3 regions of the Rhodopseudomonas palustris HaA2 genome follow, and region 1 is predicted to be linked to each of the others. Evidence: predicted binding sites of a transcription regulator. Region 1 holds the regulator's gene; each other region holds the start of a gene.

Region 1 (5,864 bases):
CCGCCTCGGGCTTTGTGCTCGGCGCGATCACCACGCAGGACCCGCCGGCCGATGGCGGCTGGCGGTTGCGCTATGCGGCGATCATGCAGGGGTTGCGCGATGCGATCGACGCGCGGATCCGTCTCGCGCTCGACGGCGACCAGCGCGCGATCGCCACCGCGCTGATCACCGGCCGACGCGACGCGATCTCGACGCCGGTCAACGACGCGATGTTCGTCTCCGGGCTCGGCCACGTGCTGTCGATCTCCGGCTATCACATGGCGGTGGTGGCCGGGGTGGTGTTCTTTGCGGTGCGCGCGGCTCTGGCGCTGATCCCGGCGCTGACGGTGACGTTTCCGATCAAGAAGGTCGCGGCTGCCGCGGCGCTCGCCGCCGCTGCGTTCTATCTGCTGCTGTCCGGCGCCGAAGTCGCGACCCAGCGCTCGTTCCTGATGACGGCCGTGGTACTGGTGGCGGTGATGGTCGATCGCCGCGCCATCACGTTTCGCACGTTGGCGATCGCCGCTTTGGTGGTGCTGCTGATCGCGCCGGAAGCGCTGGTGCATCCGAGCTTCCAGATGTCGTTCGCGGCGACGCTGGGGTTGGTCGCATTGGTGCAGATCGGCATGCCGGCGCTGTTCGCGACAGCAGACAGTTCGACGACGGCGCGCGCGGCGCTGTGGGGCGGCCGCGAGATCGCGATGCTGGCGCTGGCGTCGCTGGTCGCGGGGCTCGCGACCACGCCCTATGCGGCCTATCACTTCCACCGCGTCACGCCCTATGGGGTGATCGCCAATCTGCTGGCGATGCCCGTCGTGTCGGTCGTGGTGATGCCGGCGGGCCTGCTCGGGCTGGCGGCAATGCCGTTCGGCCTCGACGGGGTGTTCTGGCGTATCATGGAGATCGGCATCGACTGGATGATCGTGGTGGCGCTGTGGGTGGCGGCGTTGCCGGGCGCAATCGGGCGGATCGCGGCGTTCGGCACCGGGCCGCTGCTGCTGGCGTCGCTCGGCATCGTCCTGCTCGGGCTGTTGCGCACGCCGCTGCGCTATGGCGGGCTGGCATTGCTGGCGTTTGCAACCGGCTGGGCGCTGCTGACGCCGCAACCGGACATCCTGATCGCCGGCGACGGCCGGCAGGTCGCGCTGCGCGGGCCCGATGGCCGGCTGCGGCTGATGCAGAGCGGCGGCGACAGTTTCAGGGTCAAGCAGTGGCTGGCTGCCGACGCCGACCCTCGTGCGGTCGATGCGGCCTCGCTGCGCGAGGGGGTGTCGTGCGACGCCGATGGCTGCGTCGCGGCGCTGGCTGATGGCGGGTTGGTGGCGCTGTCGTTCCGCGCCGATGGCATCGGTGATGATTGCGCGCGCGCAAAATTGGTCATAGCGCTGGCGCAGCCGCCGCCGGACTGCGCGGCGCGTCTGATCAGCACGGAGATGCTCGCGGGCAGCGCCGCGCTGGCGCTGCGGCGACATCCAGCCGGGGACGGCGAATTCGTGACCGAGGCGGTTCGGCCGATAGCGCGCGACCGGCCGTGGTTGCCCGCGCCGGCCGTTGCCGCCGGGGATCCGCCGGGCGTCGCGCCGCCGCAGCGGGCGGGTCCACGTCCCGCACCGGTCGATGCCACGCCGGCGCCGTTGGATCAGCACGACGAGGACTGAGCCCGCGGCGTGACGGCGCGTGGCTCAGTAAGGCGCGTGGCTCAGTATTTGCGATACAGACCGATCAGCTTGCCCTGGATCCGCACCCGGTTGGGCGGCAGGATACGGACCTCGTAGGCGGAATTGGCAGGCTCCAGCGCGATCGATGCGCCGCGGCGGCGGAAGCGCTTCAGCGTCGCTTCCTCCTCGTCGATCAGCGCCACCACGATGTCGCCGGTGTCGGCGCTCTCGTTGCGCTGGATCAGCGCCATGTCGCCGTCGAGGATGCCGGCATCCATCATCGAATCGCCGCGCACTTCGAGCGCGTAGTGCTCGCCGGAACCGAGCATGTCCGGCGGCACGCTGATGGTGTGACTGCGGGTCTGCAGCGCCTCGATCGGCGTGCCGGCGGCGATCCGGCCCATCACCGGCACCGCGACGTTGCGATCGGAGTCGTCTTCGGCATGCTGCGGGCTCGGCGGCCGCACCTTGCCGAGATTGCCTTCGATCACGCTGGGGGTGAAACCGCGGCGAGCGCCGCTATTGCCGCCGAGGTCGGGCAGCTTGATCACCTCGATGGCACGGGCGCGGTTGGGCAGGCGGCGGATGAAGCCACGCTCTTCCAGCGCCGTGATCAGGCGGTGAATGCCCGATTTGGAACGCAGGTCGAGCGCATCCTTCATCTCGTCGAACGAGGGGGGAACGCCGGCTTCTTTCAGCCGCTCGTTGATGAATTTCAGAAGCTCGAATTGTTTACGCGTCAGCATCTCGATCATTCCCCACGTCTGGCGACGATCGCCGTGTCGTCGTGCCGTCCGTTCATCGCGCCATGAAGACAGTCGGGCGAGGCGCAACTACTCGAAACAAATCATGAACGGACACTATATGTTCAGTATGTGTTCCGCAACCTCTTAATTTGAGGTCAACAAATGCGCAGATCGCTATTCCGGAAGCTTAAGGATGAGACATTGCGAGCCAGCCGCGGCCGCCGGCGCGAACGGCGGGCGAACGATCAGCGCCTGCGCTGCAGATAGCCGCGCCAGCAGCGACGAATCCTGGCGGTCGACCGGCGTCGCCAGCCATTGTCCGTCGTCGCGCAGCGCCAGACGGGCGCGCAGATAGTCCTCGCGCTGGTCGTTGGCGGTAAGGGCGGCGCCGAGCAGCGCCGGCTGGCGGCGGTGCATCGATTCGCGGATCCCGCAAAGCGCCCGGATCAGCGGCACCATGAACAGGAAGGCGCAGACATAGGAGGATACCGGATTGCCGGGCAGGCCGATCACCCGCATCGGGCCGAGCCGGCCGTGCATCATCGGCTTGCCCGGCCGCATCGCGATCTTCCAGAACGCAATGTCGGTGCCCTCGGCTTCCAGCGACGACTTGACCAGATCGTGGTCCCCGGCCGAGGCGCCGCCAGTGGTGACCAGCAGGTCGACCCCGAGGTCGCGCGCACGCGCGATCGCCGCGCGGGTGGCCTCGATGGTATCGGCGGCGATGCCGAGGTCGATCACCTCGGCGCCCTCGCTGCGCGCCAAGGCCCGCAGCGCATAGCCGTTGGAATAGACGATCTGGCCGGGGCCGAGTGCCGCGCCCGGCATCACCAGCTCGTCGCCGGTGGCGAGCATGGCGACGCGCGGCCGGCGATGCACCGGCAGCATGGGGTGGTTCATGCCGGCGGCGAGTGCGAGGTCGCGGTCGCTGAGCCGATCGCCCGCGCGCAGCAACACTTCGCCGGCGGTGAAGTCGATCCCGGCGGGGCGGATGTGGCGGCCGGGCCGGGTGGCTTCGGTAACCGTCACCTGATCGCTATCGCGGACCGTGTCTTCCTGGATCACCACGGTATCGGCGCCGTCGGGGATCACGCCGCCGGTGAAGATCCGCAGCGCTTGCCCCGGGCCGATCGATTGCTCGGCCGGCCGACCCGCGGCGATCTCGCCGATTACGGTGAGGCGCGCCGGCGCAACCGCGACATCGGCAGCGCGCACCGCATAGCCGTCCATCGCCGACATCGGCTGCGGCGGCTGCGTCCGCAGCGCCGCCAGGTCGCGCGCCAGCACGCGGCCATGTGCGTCGTCGAGCGCCACCATCTCCTCGGGCAGCCCGGCGGCGCCATCCAGCACGGCGGCAAGGGCATCAGCGACCGGCATCAGCGCCATCGGTTCGCTCCGGGGCTGGCGGCGGACCGATCCGGTCCGGCAAGGCGAGGGTGGCGTGTCATGAAAACGGCTTTAGGTGCCTCGCGACGCTTGCGCAAGATCCTCAGCGTGGTCCGCCGGCCCCGCTGCCGCGTGGTTCAAACGAAATCCTAATTGTGGGAACTGCAGCGCGAGCGGTAGGACGGGAAGGTCGGAGAGGTTTGGGTCCGGCGGACAGCTTGGAGTGCGCAGATGGGCGACGACTTTGCGAAATGGCTGCTGCGGATCGTCGGCGTGATCGGGTTGATTGCGTTCGGAACCACCTATGCGATCCGGCACGACTGGAGTCGCGGCTGGATGCCGTCCGCCAATCCGGATTACGCGCCGCCGCCCGTGAGCGCGCCTGAGACGGCGGCACCCGTCGCGCCGGCTGCTCCGGCCGCGCAGGCAACGGCGCCAGCGGCCCCGCCTGCCGCCGCAACGGCGCCGTCTGCAGCCGCACCGGCTGCCGCCCGCGCCTATGTGCCGTGCCAGCCGATCGGCCGTACCGCTCGGGGCGAACTGGTGTATTCGATGGATTGCCGGACGCCGCCGGCGCAATAGGCCGCGCCGTTACGCGCGATCGGATGCGGCGGCACCGCCGGTGTCATCCTTCGCCAGCACCATCACCGGCAGATACACCTGCGCAAATTCCGGCGGCAGGCGGCGCGGGCGGCCGCTCGATAGTTCGATGCAGACGAGCTGCCAGCGGCCGCGCATCACGGTGGCGCGGTCGCGCAGCCGGATCAACTGGAAGCGGCGCTCCATCAGGAGCTTGCCGTCGCTGCCATAGACCCAGGTGCCGAGCAGCAGTTCGTCGCCCAGATGGCTCGGCAGCAGGTAGTCGTATTCGCCGCGGCGGATCGCCATGGCGCGATCGATCCGCTGCCAGTCGGCGAGCGCCAGACCAAGCGCTTCGGAATGCGCCCAGCCGACGCTGTCGCACCAGCGTACATAGACCGAATTATTGGTGTGGTTGAGGCCGTCGATGTCGGCCTCTCCCGGCACCATTCTCAGCGTGAACGGGTTCGGGTGGTCCCAGTCGAGGTCGGTGGCGTCGCCGGTCATCGCAATTGTCAGTACTCGTTCGCGCGGGCCGTCACAGCCCGAGTTGATCCAGCGCCTGCGCCACGTCCGCGCTGGAGCGGACATGCACGGCCTGGAGCCCGCGCACGCGCGCGGCCGCGATGTTTTCCGCCAGATCGTCGAAGAACACAATGCGCTCGGGCCGCACGCCGATCGCCCTGACGACATGATCATAGGCTGCCGCATTGGGTTTGCGCATGCCGATCCGCGACGACAGGAACAGTTCGCGGAACGGTTTCAGCAGCTCGGCGAAATGCTCCGAGAAATGCGCGATGTGGGCGTCATTGGTGTTGGACAGCGCATACAGCGGCAGATGCCGCGCGGCGCGTTCGAGCAGCGGCGCGATGCCCGGCATCTCGCCGATGAAGATCGCGTTCCAGCCCTCGCGCAACTGATCGTCGGACAGTTCGAGCCGCAGCGCCTCGCGCACCGCGGCGAAGAACTCCGCGTCGGTGACGTGACCGGTCTCATAGCGATGGAAGGTGTCGTTGCGGGCCAGCGCCGTCATCATCGCGGACGGATCGCTGCCGAGTTCGACCGCCCAGGCTTTCAGCGTGCGGGCGAGATCGAAGTCGATCACGACGCGGCCGAGATCGAACAACAGCGCGTCGGCCGCGCCGGGCGTGAGAGTGGTTGTCATGTGAGACGGCCTAGCAGGAGCGGGAAACGATGGCGAGGTGGGGTCGATTCGGAACGAGACCTTGACGCGAAGACGGGGAGTTAAGGATCAGTTGGCTGTGATCGACAACCGTTTCTTCATGCGTGCCGTTTAGAACAGCACAGGCGGCGCCGCGATCACTTTTTCCAGAAGTGCCTGATGATCGCGCCGTCCGATTCGATCAGCGGCGATCCGCTCATGCACCTCGACTGTGACCTGCCGATTGGCACGTTGACCGTACCGGAATGTTGCCAATGCTGACCGGGAAGGGCTGCAGCAAGAAGAAGCTCGACGATGAGCACACCGGTCATGGCTGGTACGTCTCCTTCGCCG
Region 2 (5,864 bases), 390 kb from region 1:
CCACGGCAAGGCCGAAGTCATCATCGCCAAGCAGCGCCATGGCCCGACCGGCACGGTCGACCTGCAGTTCGAGGGCCAGTTCACGCGCTTCAGCGATCTGGTCAGCGAAGGCCACCTGCCGGAACGGATCTGAGCTGCAGCAACTCCCGTTGAATGGAATTCGGGCAGCGATTATTGTGCGGCATGAACATCCTCCCCGATCCGAATGCGACCGTCGCCAGCCTGTTGACACCTGAAGCCGCGAAGGCAGCGGCGCTCGCTGCGGCGACCGCCACAGCCCCCGGCATTCTCACCATCGACCTCGACGCGATCGTCGCCAATTGGCGCAAGCTGGAGAAGACCGCGGTGCCGGCCGAAGCCGCCGCCGTGGTCAAGGGCGACGCCTATGGCTGCGGCATCGCGCCGGTCACCAAGGCGCTCGTGGCCGCCGGCTGCAAGACCTTCTTCGTCGCAACGCTCGCCGAGGCCGCCGCCGTCCGTGCGACCGCGCCGGACGCGGCGATCTACGTTCTCGACGGCTTCTTCCAGAGCACCGGCGATGAATTCGCCAGGCTGAACTGCCGCCCGGTGATCGGCGACCTCTATGAACTCGCCGAGTGGGACGTGTATTGCCGCCGCACGCAGTGGAGCGGCGGCGCGGCGATCCATATCGACACCGGCATGAACCGCCTCGGCCTGACGATCTCCGAAGCGCAGGGCATCGTGCCGCGGATCGCCACGGGGGATCACGGCATCACGCTGGTGATCAGTCACCTCGCCGCGGCCGAGGCGCTCAACCATCCGATGAACGCCCGACAGGTCACGGCGTTTCGCGAGATCGCGAGCCTGTTCACCGGCGTGCCGGCGTCGCTGTCGGCCTCCTCCGGCATCTTCCTCGACCCGCAATTCGCCTTCGACATGGTGCGCCCAGGTGCCGCGCTCTACGGCATCAACCCGACGCCGGAGGCCGACAATCCGATGCAGCCGGTGGTCGATCTCAAGGCCCGCATCCTGCAGGTCCGCAGCGTCGAGCGCGGCGACAGCGTCGGCTATGGCGGCACCTGGACGGCGCGGCGCCCGACCAAGATCGCGGTGCTGTCCGCCGGCTATGCCGACGGTTACTTCCGCGCCGCCGGCTCCAACGATGGCACCCGCGGCGCCGACGTGATCATCGCCGGCCAGCGCTGCCCGGTCGCCGGACGGATTTCGATGGACCTGCTCGCGGTCGACGTCACCGACCTGCCCGCCAACGCCGCCCGCCGCGGCCAGATGGCGACGCTGATCGGCGACGGCATCACCGTCGACGAACTCGGGCATCATTTCGGCAGCATCGGCTACGAAGTGCTGACCAGCCTCGGCCGCCGCTACGCGAGGGTCTACAACGGCGGTGACGCGAAGCCGGCGGACAAGCCGGCGGCCGACACGCCGCCGGCGGCATTGAGCTGACGGCGGCGGACGGTCACCGCCGACCTAGTCCTCGTGCACCAGAAACAGGAAGCCGGTGATCGCCGCGAGAAACGCAAACGAGCCGGCGATGCCGACGACCAGCACCGCGCGGATCAGCATCGGCGCCTCGCTGGTGTCGATGACTTTGGCCAGGCCGAAGTAATTGCCGAGCAGCAGCACGATCGCGAACAGCGCCCCGAACACCGCGCCCATGGCGAAATGCCCGGCCACCTGCCGCCATTTCCGTCGCTCATAGGCGTTGCGATCGTCGTCGGGCATGGTCACGCGATGCTAGAGCAATTCATCGCGTGGTTGAAGCGGCACGGCCTTCCGCAGGCACTGCTCGTCATCCTGGGTGTCCGGCCGAAGATGCGGCCTATCACATCGGGCACCACCGCCTCAACGCGTCATGCCCGGCCTCGTGCCGGGCATCCACGTCTTGCAGCAGACGCAGGAAGTTAAGGCGTGGATGGCCGGGACGAGCCCGGCCATGACGAGATGCGGCGATTCAATGCCGCGAGAACAAATCCCGCAGCCGGCACAGCGTCGTGGTGATGTCGAAGCGCTGGTCGGGCAGCGTCTCGCCCTTGATGATGAGATCGATCGCGGTCGCGGGATCGGTCTCGCCGGTGAGCAGCACGTCGGCGCCGCGCTTCTTCATGTGACGGACGAAGCCGTCGCCGGCGCTCCCCGCGACGATCAGTTCGACGCCGTCGAGCGGATGCGGACCGTCGTCCTTGAAGTAGTGCGGAAGCTGCTCCTTGGTCAGTTCGACCCGGGTCGGCGCCGGCAGCGGCGCGTCGCCGCGATGCCCGGCCAGATCGTACAACAGCCATTGCCGCGCCTGCCCGGCGTGGCCGCTGACGGTGACCCAATCCGAGGTGGGGATGGCAATCTTCATGTTGGCTCTTCCGCTCTGTGCTCAGAATCGGAAGCCACAATGCCGCGCCTTCCAGGCAACGGCGTTGATCCAAATCTTCCTCATCGATTGCTGCCTCGGCGTCGCCGCTCGCCAACTGCTGGCGTCAACCTCGCCTCCGAGGTTGACGCCAAGAACAAAGTATGAACAAAAATGTCGACACGCTCTCGTCGCGACTGCATGAACAATGGCCAAAGCCTCGCCCTCCTTCGTCTGCCAGAACTGCGGCGCAGCCTTTAACCGCTGGCAGGGCAAGTGCGAGTCCTGCGGCGAGTGGAATACGCTGGTCGAGGAAGCCGGCGACAGCGCCGTCCCGGTCAGCATCCGCGCCAAGCGGCGCGGGCGGCCGTTCAAGCTGGAATCGCTCGCCGGCAAAAGCGTCGACGCGCCGCGCCTGCCCTCCGGCATGGCCGAACTCGACCGCGTCACCGGCGGCGGCTTCGTCCGCGGCTCGGTGCTGCTGGTCGGCGGCGATCCCGGCATCGGCAAGTCGACGCTGCTGACCCAGGCCACCAGCCTGATGGCGCGCAGCGGCCATCGCGCGGTGTACATCTCCGGCGAAGAAGCGGTGGCGCAGGTGCGGCTGCGCGCCGAGCGGCTCGGCCTCGCCTCCGCGCCGGTCGAACTCGCCGCCGAGACTTCGGTCGAAGACATCATCGCAACCCTTTCTGAAGGCGCGACGCCGCGGCTGATCGTGATCGATTCGATCCAGACGATGTGGACCGACACGGTCGAGTCGGCGCCCGGCACGGTGACGCAAGTGCGCGCCTCGGCGCAGGCGCTGATCCGCTTTGCCAAGAAGAGCGGCGCGGCGATCATCCTGGTCGGCCATGTCACCAAGGACGGCCAGATCGCCGGTCCGCGCGTGGTCGAGCACATGGTCGACGCGGTGCTGTCGTTCGAGGGCGAAGGCTCGCAGCAGTTCCGCATCCTGCGCGCGGTGAAGAACCGCTTCGGACCGACCGACGAGATCGGCGTGTTCGAGATGACCGGGCTCGGCCTGCGCGAAGTCGCCAACCCGTCGGAGCTGTTCCTGTCCGAGCGCGATCTCGGCTCGCCCGGCACCGCGGTGTTCGCCGGCATCGAGGGCACCCGCCCGGTGCTGGTCGAATTGCAGGCGCTGGTGGCGCCGACCACGCTCGGCACCCCGCGGCGCGCGGTGGTCGGCTGGGATTCGGCGCGGCTGTCGATGGTGCTGGCGGTGCTGGAGGCGCATTGCGGCGTCAAGCTGTCGGGCTACGACGTCTATTTCAACGTTGCCGGCGGGCTGCGGATCAACGAGCCGGCGGCCGATCTCGCCGCAGCAGCAGCGTTGGTGTCGTCGCTGGCGAATTCACCGTTGCCGACCGACGCGGTCTATTTCGGCGAAATCTCGCTGTCGGGCGCGGTGCGGCCGGTGGCGCAGACCGCCGCTAGGCTAAAGGAAGCCGCCAAGCTCGGCTTTGCCCGCGCCATCTTGCCGGAGACCGCCCGCGGCGACGCGCCGTCCGACGCCGGGATGGCGCTGCAGACGGTCGGCGGCCTCACCAGCTTGGTCGCCGACATCGCCGCGCGTGGAACGCCCCGCCCCGCCGGCCGCGACACTGCGTCTTCGGAGAAAAATGCCACACCGGCGCGATTCCGGCGGCAGGAAGGCTGAACCGGGGTGACCTTTGCCGGTGGCGCCGCTATACAACGCGCGCGCTTTCCGGCAGCGGCGGCCACCAAGCTTTAACCCAGCGGAACATTGCTGTGGCGACGGGGTGGATGGCGGTTTTCTCGCCTTGCGCCGCGTGCCATACCACCGTCACCTGGAGCGGCGCTGCGCACGCCGATTCTCCGTTTTGCAGACCGAGCGGACCCGACGAACCGATGCCGATCACGATTCTCGATTTCGTTGTCCTCGCGGTGATGTTGGTGTCGGGCCTGCTGGCGATGGTCCGCGGCTTCATGCGCGAAGTGCTGTCGATCGCGGCCTGGGGCGCCGCCGCGCTGGTGACGCTGTACGCCTTCCAAAAGTTGCTGCCGACCGCCAAGACCTATTTTTCGAACGATACCGTGGCCGCCGTCGTCGTGATCGCCGGCGTGTTCCTCGGCACCCTGATCGTGGTGTCGATCGTCACCGTGCGGATCTCCGACATGATCCTCGATTCGCGGATCGGCGCGCTCGATCGGACGCTCGGGTTCCTGTTCGGCCTCGCGCGCGGTCTGCTGATCGTCGTTGTGGCCTATCTGTTTTTCAACTGGCTGGTACCCGAAAAGCAGCGGCCTGATTGGGTAACCAATGCAAAATCACGCACCGTCCTTCAAGGAAGCGGTGATTGGTTGATGACGCTCTTGCCGGACGACCCTGAAAATACCATCTTGAAAAGGTTCAAGAAGAAGTCTGACGACGAGCAGACCGACGAGTCGGCGACGCCCGGCAGTGGCGACGGCTACAGCAAACCCGCCCGCGACAGTTTGAAAAAGCTGATAGAGGGCAAACCCGACGCACGCTGACGCGTGCTCAGTGAGAGGCGCGATGGACGCGATCAACAGCTCTTCCGACGACGCCGCAACGCCCGCTCTGGACGCCCGCGACACGCAAGATCTCGATAACCATATTCTGGATAACGACGTGTTCGATACCGACGGCGATACGCTGCGGGAAGAATGCGGCGTCTTCGGCATCTTCGGCCATCCCGACGCCGCCGCCATCACCGCGCTCGGTCTGCACGCCCTGCAGCACCGCGGACAGGAAGCCGCCGGCATCGTCTCCTTCGACAACGGTCGCTTCCACTCGGAGCGCCGGCTCGGTCTGGTCGGCGACACCTTCTCCCGCGCCGACGTGATCGCCCGGCTGCCCGGCAATCTTGCGGTCGGCCACGTCCGCTATTCCACCACCGGCGAGACCATCCTGCGCAACGTGCAGCCGCTGTTCGCAGAGCTGAACGCCGGCGGCTTCGCGGTCGGCCACAACGGCAATCTCACCAACGGCCTGACGCTGCGCCGCGAACTGGTGCAGAGCGGCGCGATCATGCAGTCGACCACCGACACCGAGGTGATCCTGCATCTGGTCGCGCAATCCAAGCGTGGCCGCTTCATCGACCGCTTCATCGAGGCGTTGCGCGCGATCGAGGGCGCCTACTCGCTGGTGGCCCTGACCAATAAGAAGCTGATCGGCGCCCGCGATCCGCTCGGCATCCGCCCGCTGGTGCTGGGCGAGCTCGACGGCTGTCCGATCCTGGCATCCGAGACCTGCGCGCTCGACATCATCGGCGCGAAATACGTCCGCGACGTCGAGCCCGGCGAAATCATCGTATTCGACGAGAGCGGGGCGCAGAGCCACAAGCCGTTCCCGCCGCAGCCGCCGCGACCCTGCATCTTCGAGTACATCTACTTCGCGCGGCCGGATTCGATCGTCGGCGGTCGCTCGGTCTACGACGTCCGCAAGGGGTTCGGCGCCGAACTGGCGCGCGAAAGCCACGTTGCAGCCGACGTGGTGGTGCCGGTGCCGGATTCCGGCGTGCCGGCGGCGATCGGCTACAGCCGCGAAAGCGGC
Region 3 (5,864 bases), 1.6 Mb from region 1:
TGTAGTCGCGGGTGTTGCGGCCGTAGACGTCGGCATGGACCGCGACATTGTTGCCGGCGGCGTCCAGCAGCACGGCGCCTTCGACGCCGCGATCGACCGAACTCACGGCGCTGCGGACCTCGGCGTTCATGCAGCCGGCCGAGCCGCCGAGCGCCGCGGGCGCGTTCACCGGCAGGCCGTAGCTCTGGAACGGTTGCGCGCAGGGCGGCAACGCGTCGGGAATCCGGTTGTTGGTGGCGCTGACCACGCCGCCGATCGCGGTCGAGCCGTAGCGCAGCGTCGCCGGGCCGCGGATCACCTCGACCTGGTTGGTCGCGAGCGGGTCGATCGGCACGAAATGGTCTTCGCCGAGATCGGAGGCGCCGTTGCTGCCGATGCCGTTCTCGATGATGTTGACGCGATTGACGTCGAGACCGCGGATGATCGGCCGGCTGGCGCCGCCCGGTGCGTAGCTCGAGCCGGTGATGCCCGGCTTGTTGTTCAGCAGATCGCCGAGCGTGCCGCCGCCATTGCGCCGGATCTCCTCGTTCGGCACCACGGTGACGGTGGCGAACTGGTCGGTGACGATCGGCAGCGTACCGGGCAGCGCCGGAGCCGGCTGGGCGACGACGGGCTGCGTTTCGGCCGGAGCGGCTCCGCGCTGCCGCGCGGGCGCGGCCACGCGGGTCGCGGGGCGGGCCGGCGGGGTGGTGTGGCGGCGCACGATCGGGCTCGGCGCGGTGACGGTCACCTCGGGCAGGGTGGTTTGCGCGAAGGCCTGTGGGGCAGGCAGACTTTCGAAGGCGACGACGGCAGCGCTTCCGAGCAGGAGCGCGCGTTTGAACGGGAGTGACATGGTCTGATCCTGACTGACCGGCTCGGCGCTTCAGCACCGGAACCCGGACTCTGCGCTTGGCAGATCGAAACGAATTGGTCTGCGGGCCCTGTCGAAACGGGGCTGCGCATGGCTCGATCGGATTCAGTCAGGCAGCAGGAGGCGCGCGCGGCTGGAAGCCGCCGGGCTGCGGGCTCGGATCGGCGGCGGCTACGGCGGCAATGCGGTAGTGGAGCGGTGCGGCACGCCGCGGCGGCAAGGCGGGCGGCGCCGCGTCGAGCGCGGTCTGTGCCATCGAGACGACGGCGCAGATCGCGCAGAGATCGGCTGCGGCGTTGTGATGGTGATCGGTGTCGGGTGCGTCCGGGCCAATGGCCGACGCGGCCCTTTCGATCGCTTGCGCGGGGACGTCGAGGGCGTGGACGTGGCCGAACGACAGGGCAAATTGCAGAGCCAGCGCGATCAGCGCCAGCCGTGCTCCCCACCCGATCTTCGCCCGTACCCAGCCCATGCCACCCAGCCCCGACATCGAGGGGCATGCCCCTGCCACCCGACGTTACAATGTAACATCGCGACAAGAGCGACGGCTGTCAACGGAGGCTGGGACAATCGTCGCCAAGTGTTGCATTTGCGCAAGCGTCGCACGGATCGAGCCGTTCGACCGGACCCATGCCCGGCCGATGCACAGGCCGGCCGCTACTTCGGCGGTTTCGGCATCAGCGCCTTGAGCTTCTCGATGTCGGCGATGTTCATCTTGATGCCGCCGGGCATCACGATGTCGCCGGGCCTCTGGCCGCTCTTGCAGGGGCCGAGCCATTTCGCATCCAGCGTCATGGTGGCGTCCTTGGGCACGCCGGGCAGCGGCTTGTCGTTGTGCGAGGTCACCTTGACCGTATAGGCCGAGTTGAAATCGCCGGTGATCTCGGACCGCGACGTGGTGGTCATGCCGGCGATGCTGCACACCGCGTCGGTGACGTAGCCGGTGGCGGTCTTCTGGGTGTCCTGCTTGGAGCAGACCTCGTTGGACAACGGCTGGAACGACGAGACCATCTTCTTGTCGGTGGTCTCGTCGGTGCAGTGCTGCATGGCGACGTCGTCGCCCGCTGCGCCTGCCCGGCCCATCTTCAGCTCCCACAATCCCGCCTTGCGGATCGGCAGCTCGATGGCAAGCGCGGCTGTCGCCGAGGCAAGCAGCAACGGCAACGCGCAGAGCCCGAATGCAACCGACCGCTTCATCGGGATCGCCGCTCAGTAGGCGACGCGCAGCGGCCGCTGGTCGGCGCCATACGGCACCCAGCGGCACGCAAACGAGATGTAGCCGCCATAATTGGCCTGCACCCCGAGCAGCTTCACCACCTTGCCGTAGCGCGCGCAATGGTCGATCGCGATGGCGCGGACGTCGGCGTGGCCGACCAGATTGTAGGAGATGATCCCGCCGGTATCATTGCCCTTGACGATCGGCACGGTGTCGGCGCGGGCGGCGGTGCCGGACAGAACGGCACAGAGAGCGGCAAGGCCCGCGGCCTTCAGCATTCGCATCGGAATCTCCTTCGTGGCTCTTGTGATTCTAGAGCGTTGCGACCGCGATGGAAAGAACGCACGGACATTCGCGCGCCGGGATGTGCGCAGGTGTGGCTGCGCTGCACTTGACCTCCGCATGGCTTCGCGGCACCGTCCGCACCAGAAAAATCCGGTGGATCGTCCATGCGCCTTGTTTCGACATCGAAGTTTCCGGCCCTGAGATTGACGGCCCTCCGTTTCCCAGTGGCGGCGGCGCTGGCGCTGCTCGGCATGCTGGCGCTCGCGCCGGCGGCGCAGGCCGCCAATCCGCTGGAGATGAACTTCTGGCTGTCCGGCCCACGTTACGACGGCAATCTGCCGGCCTGCGAGGCGGGGCTGACCTCGGTGACCTATCAGTTCGGCGAGAAGGAAGGCACCTTCTGGAATTCGGCGCTGCGGATCACCGGCTATACGCAGCTGCGCGAAGTCGCGTTCCGTCCCTGGCAGAGCGACAACATTCCGCGGCGCTATTGCGCGGCCGAAGCGCATCTGAACGACGGCAAGGTCCGCCCGGTGTATTTCTCGATCATCGAGGACGGCGGTCTCGCGGGCTTCACCGACGGTGTCGAATTCTGCGTCGTCGGGCTCGATCGCAACTGGGCGTTCAATCCGGCATGCAAGGCGGCCAAGCCCTGATCCCGCGGGGCGGCGGCGCCCCTGTTTTGGCGCCAGCGCCTTCCACCATTTGCGTTCTTGAAACGTTCCCGATCGCTCGCTAGGCTTTGCTATTCACGGCAGCGGGGCCCTTGATCATGCGCAATCCTATCGTTCGCCGGCGGGCATGGCTCGCCGCTTTGGCCGCTTGCGCTGTCGCATGTCTCGGCACCGCAGCGCCTGCCCAGGATCGGCGCCAGAACGCCCCCGGCGAGTTCGATTTTTACGTGCTGGCGCTGTCGTGGTCGCCGTCTTATTGCGAGCAGGCGTCCGAGCGCGGCAATGCCGGGCGCTCGCAGCAGATCCAGTGCGGCGGCCGGCCGTTCTCCTTCGTGGTGCACGGGCTGTGGCCGCAATACGAGCGCGGCTTTCCGGAATATTGCCAGCGCCCGTCGCCGCGGCTCGACCGGCGGATCATGAATTCCATGCTCGACCTGATGCCGGCGCCGGGGCTGATCTACAACGAATGGGACAAGCACGGCACCTGCGCCGGCACACCGGCGCGCGATTACTTCGAGAACATCCGCCGGGCGCGCGCGGCGGTGCGGATTCCGCCGGATTTCATCGACGCCAAGGAACCCCGGACAGTGACCCCCGCCGAGGTCGAGGAGGCCTTCATCAAGGTCAATCCCGGCTTGAGCGAGTCGGCGATCGCCGTGATCTGCGACCGCACCCGGTTGACCGAGGTCCGGATCTGCATGAGCAAGGATCTGCAGTTCCGCGCCTGCGCGGAGGTCGACCGCCGCGCCTGCCGTCGCGACCGTCTCGAGGTGCCGCCGGTGCGCGGCGGCTGAGGCGCCGCGCATGGCGAAGCCCGGGCGGGGCCGGCACCGGTCGGCCCTCGCAGCCGGCGCCAGCCTGGCGCGCGCTGTCTTGACTTCACGCGCAGCTCCGCGTCACGGTCATGCTCCCACCTTGAAGAAACGAACGAATCCGACATGACTGGCTTTGCCGTGATCCGCGACGACACCCCTGCGTCCGCCATCCCCAGGGGGGCGGTGGTGGCGATGGGCAATTTCGACGGCGTGCATCTCGGCCATCGGGCCGTGATCGGCGCCTGCCTCGACATGGCGCGGGTCCGCCGCGCCCCGGCGCTGGCGGTGACGTTCGAGCCGCATCCGCGCAAATTCTTCAGCCCCGATACGCCGCAATTCCGGCTCACCGACGAACCCGCCAAGCTGCGGCTCTTGGCCGGCGCCGGGCTCGACGGCGCCGTGGTGCTGCGCTTCGACGCCGCCCGCGCCGCCACCACGGCACACGACTTCATCCACCATGAGCTGATCGGCCGGCTCGGCGTCCAGGGCATCGCGGTCGGCTACGATTTCCATTTCGGCAAGGGCCGCGGCGGCTCACCGGCGATGCTGGTCGGCGAGGCGCCGGCGCTCGGCATCGAGGTCGACGTCCAGCCGCATATCGATTTCGGCGATCATCCGGTGTCGTCCAGCGCGATCCGCAAGGCGCTGGAAGACAGCCACATCGCCGCCGCCACGCAGATGCTGGGCGCGCCGTGGTTCGTCACCGGCGAGGTGATCCATGGCGAGAAGCGCGGTCGCGATCTCGGCTATCCCACCGCCAATATCCGGCTCGATCCGCAATGCGGCCTCAAGCACGGCATCTATGCGGTGCGGGTCGGCCGCGGCGGCAAACACTATGACGCGGTGGCGAATTTCGGCCGCCGCCCGACCTTCGACAACGGCGCGCCGCTGTTGGAGATCTTCCTGTTCGATTTCAACGAGCAGCTCTATGGCGAGACGCTCGACGTCGCCTTCATCGCCTTCATCCGCGACGAGGAGAAGTTCGAGAGCATCGAGGCGCTGGTCCGGCAGATGGACGACGACAGCGCCCGCGCCCGCGCCGCGCTCGCCGCCGACCATGGCGCATTTCCGAAACTCGGGACGATCGGGTGACCCGGACCGAGAAGGAGAAGATGCTGGCGGGCGAGCTGTACCGCCCCGGCAGCCCCGAGCTCGCCGCCGACGAGGCCGTCAACAAGGCCTGGATCGTGCGCTACAACGCCGCCGGCGCGCTGCCGGCGGTCGAGCGGCATGCGCTTCTGTCGGAGCATTTCGGCCATGTCGGCAAGGGCGCCGTCGTCCGCCCGCCGTTCTTCTGCGACTGCGGCTACAACATCCGGCTCGGCGACGGCGTGTTTCTGAATTTCAACTGCGTCATCCTCGACATCATGCCGGTGTCGATCGGCGACCGCACCCAGATCGGCCCGGCGGTGCAGATCTACGCCGCCGACCACCCCCGCGACGCTGCCACCCGCCGCGACGGCCTCGAATTCGGTCGGCCGGTGACGATCGGCGCCGACGTCTGGATCGGCGGCGGTTCGATCATCCTGCCGGGCATAACGATCGGCGACGGCGCCGTGATCGGCGCCGGCAGCGTCGTCACCCGCGACGTCGCCCCGGGGGCGACAGTGGGTGGCAACCCGGCCAGGCCGCTCGGGCGGCGGGACTGAGAAGGCTGGGGTCAGGTCGCCAACAGGCGGGGATCGAACGGCGCCTTGATGATCTCCGCCACGGTGACGGCAGATGCGTCGTGATGCGCAGGGTTGAGCAGATAGTTTCGCGCATGGGGGACGATGACCGACGGCACGCGCAGCAAGGCGCTGGTGTCGCGATCGAGCCATCGGTCTCCGATCTGGCGGGTCAGGCCGATCCGTGTCCGCCACGCCGAAGGTAGAGTACCCTCGTCGACGGTCTCGACGGCGATCGCGTCGGGGACGGCTATTCGCAACAATTGAAAGCTGGACGGTAGCAGGTCGCGGTCCAAATGGACCAGCATTTCCAGAAGGGCGGCAGCCGGGTGATCCGCCAGATAGACGATCCGG

What was found. The regulator LexA, encoded in region 1, represses DNA repair genes until DNA is damaged. The targets are predictions, from matches to a motif close to TGTTCNNNNTGTGTTCNG.
Positions count from the first base shown of each region.
Region 2: the regulator LexA is predicted to act here: its motif matches at 2,477-2,494, upstream of radA (DNA repair protein RadA).
Region 3: the regulator LexA is predicted to act here: its motif matches at 3,063-3,080, upstream of RPB_RS21085 (ribonuclease T2 family protein).

Region 1 covers NC_007778.1:3,196,163-3,202,026, reverse strand. Annotated here, with positions in the region: gene RPB_RS14155 (ComEC/Rec2 family competence protein) at 1-1,637, shown strand, start outside; gene lexA (transcriptional repressor LexA) at 1,679-2,383, opposite strand; gene RPB_RS14145 (molybdopterin molybdotransferase MoeA) at 2,558-3,769, opposite strand; gene RPB_RS14140 (hypothetical protein) at 4,001-4,351, shown strand; gene RPB_RS14135 (acyl-CoA thioesterase) at 4,361-4,855, opposite strand; gene RPB_RS14130 (HAD family hydrolase) at 4,887-5,513, opposite strand; gene RPB_RS14125 (OmpA/MotB family protein) at 5,786-5,864, shown strand, end outside.
Region 2 covers NC_007778.1:2,808,781-2,814,644, reverse strand. Annotated here, with positions in the region: gene RPB_RS12375 (replicative DNA helicase) at 1-133, shown strand, start outside; gene alr (alanine racemase) at 184-1,425, shown strand; gene RPB_RS12365 (hypothetical protein) at 1,450-1,704, opposite strand; gene RPB_RS12360 (NifB/NifX family molybdenum-iron cluster-binding protein) at 1,934-2,326, opposite strand; gene radA (DNA repair protein RadA) at 2,532-3,983, shown strand; gene RPB_RS12350 (CvpA family protein) at 4,196-4,822, shown strand; gene purF (amidophosphoribosyltransferase) at 4,845-5,864, shown strand, end outside.
Region 3 covers NC_007778.1:4,758,033-4,763,896, reverse strand. Annotated here, with positions in the region: gene RPB_RS21110 (TonB-dependent receptor domain-containing protein) at 1-835, opposite strand, end outside; gene RPB_RS21105 (hypothetical protein) at 963-1,343, opposite strand; gene RPB_RS21100 (DUF3617 domain-containing protein) at 1,511-2,050, opposite strand; gene RPB_RS21095 (hypothetical protein) at 2,063-2,353, opposite strand; gene RPB_RS21090 (hypothetical protein) at 2,519-3,010, shown strand; gene RPB_RS21085 (ribonuclease T2 family protein) at 3,127-3,822, shown strand; gene RPB_RS21080 (bifunctional riboflavin kinase/FAD synthetase) at 3,967-4,935, shown strand; gene RPB_RS21075 (sugar O-acetyltransferase) at 4,932-5,492, shown strand; gene RPB_RS21070 (RES family NAD+ phosphorylase) at 5,504-5,864, opposite strand, start outside.